DNA from 2 places in the Bacillus sp. XF8 genome. Region 2 is predicted to be linked to the other one. Evidence: riboswitches for the same ligand, from Rfam matches in the RefSeq annotation. Region 2 holds a riboswitch; the other holds the start of a gene.
What was found. Region 2 has a riboswitch for FMN ahead of J4P91_RS01730 (ECF transporter S component). Riboswitches for the same ligand answer to the same signal wherever they lie in the genome.
Positions count from the first base shown of each region.

Region 1: linked by a shared signal. The riboswitch ahead of ribD (bifunctional diaminohydroxyphosphoribosylaminopyrimidine deaminase/5-amino-6-(5-phosphoribosylamino)uracil reductase RibD) and the one ahead of J4P91_RS01730 (ECF transporter S component) in region 2 are both predicted to bind FMN.

Region 1 is NZ_JAGDQK010000004.1:136,804-139,010, forward strand. It holds gene crcB (fluoride efflux transporter CrcB) at 1-102, opposite strand, end outside; gene crcB (fluoride efflux transporter CrcB) at 99-503, opposite strand; FMN riboswitch at 785-929, shown strand; gene ribD (bifunctional diaminohydroxyphosphoribosylaminopyrimidine deaminase/5-amino-6-(5-phosphoribosylamino)uracil reductase RibD) at 1,239-2,207, shown strand, end outside.
Region 2 is NZ_JAGDQK010000002.1:249,646-251,852, forward strand. It holds gene J4P91_RS01725 (hypothetical protein) at 23-709, opposite strand; FMN riboswitch at 1,066-1,203, shown strand; gene J4P91_RS01730 (ECF transporter S component) at 1,367-1,945, shown strand; gene J4P91_RS01735 (ferredoxin) at 2,064-2,207, opposite strand, start outside.

The DNA.
Region 1 (2,207 bases), on a different contig from region 2:
ATATGGAAATAAACTTCCGTACTTTTCTTTCATCGCATTACTAATAGAGAATCTAGCAATTGCTCCGAAAAAGCCGCCAATCCCTATAAGTAAAATATTCATAGTGCCCCTTCTTTCTTCATGCTTTTTTCATATAATGCATTTCCAAGATAAAATCCAAATAAAGATAAGAGCAATCCTCCAACTATACTTGTACTCACATAATAAAATGCCATAAAAAATGCTTCATGCTGCATGAATTTCAACGTCTCTACGCTAAATGTTGAAAAAGTAGTAAAAGAACCAATCATCCCTGTTCCAACACTACTCATTACCGCCTGTGAAACATGTTTCATCCGAAACAAATACATCGTTAAAAATACCAATAAAAAACTACCAATCATATTCGCTAACCATGTTGCGAGCGGAAAAGAATCGACTGAAGGAGTACCAATCCATTGTCCTAATCCATACCGCGCTAAAGCTCCAACAATACCACCGATTCCTACTGCAATATATTTCATATTTCCACCTCATTTATGTATATACTGAAATCTTTCTCATACTATATATCCTTTTTGATCTTCCAACATTTAAACCGCGGCTATGAAAACAAAAGTAGACCGCCTCTATCCATGATCAGACGCTCTCTCCACCTAAAAGGAAAAGGTTTTCTATCTGTTTTTCAATTTGTATTTATATAGTATAACAAAACTAATTCCTCTCCTTCATTTTCATACAATTCTTCACATTCGAATACTTTTTACTATCCTTTTTTCTTTTTTGTGCTATAATGTGAGCAAACAGCATCCTTCGGGGTCGGGTGAAATTCCCAACCGGCGGTGATGAAGTGCACACTTCTAAGTCCGTGACCCGTTTTCAAGCTTGAAAACGGTGGATCTAGTGAGATTCTAGGGCCGACAGTATAGTCTGGATGGGAGAAGGATATGTTTTCTAGTGCTTATATAGCGAATACACTTTTATTTTGGCATACACATTTTTACTGATTCATTTTGAATGACTGTATATGTTTTCTTTCATATACCTATCTTTCTATGCTGAAATAAAAAGATACGACTAGCGTATGAAAAAATTGATAGTTTGCTAGGTTTTTTTCTCGTGCAAAAATATCAATCATCGTTAGGTTTCTTTCTTATACTTTCGTATTCGAACTATATTTCTAGAAATCACGTCTCCCAAACCCTAAGGATACTATTATCCTTGGGGTTTTTTGATTTTTCTTAGGAGAGGTGAAAAGAATGACAGACCAAGAATATATGAGGATTGCCTTACAGTTAGCACACAGTACTGCAGGGCAAACAAGTCCAAATCCAATGGTCGGTGCTGTTGTTGTAAAAGATGGAAACATCATTGGAATGGGAGCGCATCTGCGCGCAGGGGAAGAACACGCTGAAGTTCACGCTCTTCGTATGGCTGGTGATAAGGCAAATGGCTCCACTGTATATGTAACGTTAGAACCGTGCAGTCACTTTGGAAAAACTCCACCGTGCTGTGATCTACTCATTGAAAAAAAGGTGAAGCGTGTCGTAATTGCTACACTCGATTGCAATCCGCTCGTTTCAGGTAATGGTGCAAAACGTTTGCAAGAAGCAGGTATTAGCGTAACTACTGGTGTTCTTGAAGAGGAAGCCACAACATTAAATCGATACTTTTTCCACTATATGAAAACGAAACTACCGTTTGTAACAATAAAAACAGCGATGAGTTTAGATGGGAAAATAGCTACTACTACTGGGGATAGCAAATGGATTACAGGTGAGGCCGCTCGCACAGATGTTCACCAATATCGGCATACGCACGATGCCATCCTTGTCGGGGTGAATACTGTTATAGCTGATAATCCCTCTTTAACAACACGTCTTCCAAACGGCGGCAAGCATCCGATTCGAATTATTTTAGATACACATTTACGAACTCCGCGGTCCTCTCATGTCATTACAGACGGAATGGCACCAACATGGATTGTTGTCGGAAAAAACGTAAATAAAGAAAAAATAGCAGCATATGAATCACAGGCCGTATCTGTACTTCAAATGAAAACGAGTCAAATTGAAATCCGTGAACTCCTCCTCCTTCTCGGTGAAAAACAAATCCTTTCACTCTTTGTTGAAGGTGGGCAATCCGTTCACGCGAGCTTTTTAGAAACAAAGTGTTTCAATGAAATCGTGACCTATATAAGTCCAAAATTAATTGGCGGAAAAGATGCC
Region 2 (2,207 bases):
AGCTAGCAGAACTAGCTCTTTTTTACCAAAAAATAAAGACACATATAAACCCAGAAATAGCTAAATAGCTATAATAATAAAAGACCTTTGCCCTCGTTTTTTCCTGCGTTCGAAATAATACAATGGTTGGTTCGATTAGTCCAATTGTCAAGCAAAGTAAACCAAGGAGCATACAACCGATAGAAAAAGAATACAAGGCAACTTGTATTTGTTGGAATGGAATAATCCATTTTAATAAAAATGCAATAAGTGCAGTATAACAGATGCTGCCAATGTATTTGTTTAAAATTGTATTAGAACGAAAACCAGGAAGTTTTTTCAAAAAGGATCGGGAAACAACTTCTGTTTGTAAAGAAGTATGTTCTTCTATTATTTTTTGCGCTTCTTTTCCTTTATGAAAGAGAGAGAGAATCCAATTACGCTTTCCTTGGAAAATAAATTGCGATGTTGTTAAATAGTGATCAATTTTTACTTTATCCCAACTGTTCCATGGATGACGCTCACATAGCTTTAGTTTGCTTTCTGTTGTTTTATCATACTGATAAACACTAATTCCTTCTTCATCAAAAGTAGCGTAGTATGTTTCTCTTGAAAATGCACCTAAATCAATTGGACAGTAGAAAAGTAATTCCTTTTTTAAATAAAAGTATTCTTTTCTTAAGTTTTTTTTCATTGTTTCTTGAATAGAGTGTCTTTTTTCTTTTCTCATGACATTTCCTCCGTATTAAGAAAATGCTCTTATCTTAACAATTCAATATCTTATCACTTTTCTGTATGGATGACTAGGGAATTATGAAGGAAAAAGTCGAATTGTCAAAAATATGGATTGTGTTGTCAAGTAATCCAATAGCTGTTTTAATCCCGTATTAAGGGGCAGTAAGACCCTCACATCAAAATTCAGCGAAAGTAAAGAAGATAGGTGGGGAATGAAGAACCCCCCACTGATTAAAGTTTCACTTTATGTGGTATTCATATAAAAACATTACTTACTATTCATAAGTTATAAACATTTTTATTCACAACTGTATGATGATGTTGTATAATGGTGGAGAAAATAGAATATCGGTCTATCTTCGGGGCAGGGTGAAAATCCCGACCGGCGGTGATGAACAGTTACTTTTCGTTCTAAGCCCGCGAGCCGCTAAGGCAGGATTTGGTGAGATTCCAAAGCCGACAGTACAGTCTGGATGGGAGAAGATGGAGGTTCAAGCGTTCAAAAAAGATAAGTATTTGAACGTCTGTTTGATGTGCCTAAAAATTCTCCCTTTGTGTAAAACACAAAGGGTTTTTTCATGATAGAAAAAAGTAGGCATAGCAGAACCTTTCCACTTTCCATGAGATGATCGATGGAAAAGGAGAGAGAAGGATGAAACAAAAAAACAGTGTAGTACAAATGGTGAGCGTAGCGATGCTTAGTAGTATTGCGTACTTGCTTATGATGTTGGATTTCCCATTTCCAGGACTTCCACCGTTTTTAAAAATTGACTTTAGTGATGTGCCAGCTTTAATTGCAGCGATTATTTTTAGTCCGATTGCAGGTGTAGTTGTAGAAGCGATAAAAAATATTCTTCACTACGGAATTCAAGGGAGTTTAACGGGGGTTCCGGTTGGAGAAATAGCAAACTTTATTGCAGGGTGTCTATTTATTGGGCCAGCAGCTTTCCTATTCCGGAAGTATCGCACAGTAAAAAGTTTAACAACAGGGTTAATGTTAGGGACGGTTACTATGGCGGTAATTATGAGTGTGTTAAATTATTTCATCATTTTACCAGCTTACACTTGGTTTTTAAATCAGCCTGCTATGTCTAGCGGTAGTATGAGGCAAATGATTGTAGCGGCAATTCTACCATTTAATTTAATTAAAGGGATTGTTGTAACAGTTGTGTTTGTAGCGCTGTTTTCACGTTTGAAAGTATGGGTATTTGCAAAAATGAAAAATGCATAGAAATTTTGGCCATCAGAGGTAAGTATACTGCTGATGGCTTTTAAAATTGTAAGTGAGAGAAATAACAAAAAATCCCCCTCATAAAAATGAGGGGGATTTTTTGAAGTTAATAAAAAGACTATTCGAATTTTAAAGCGTCGCCATCAAATGCTTCGTCAGCAACTTTAATTGAGTCAGTTGGACAACCTTCAAATGCATCCATCATGTCATCAATTAACACGTCTGGAATTTCAACGATACCTTGGTTATCATCTAATGTTAC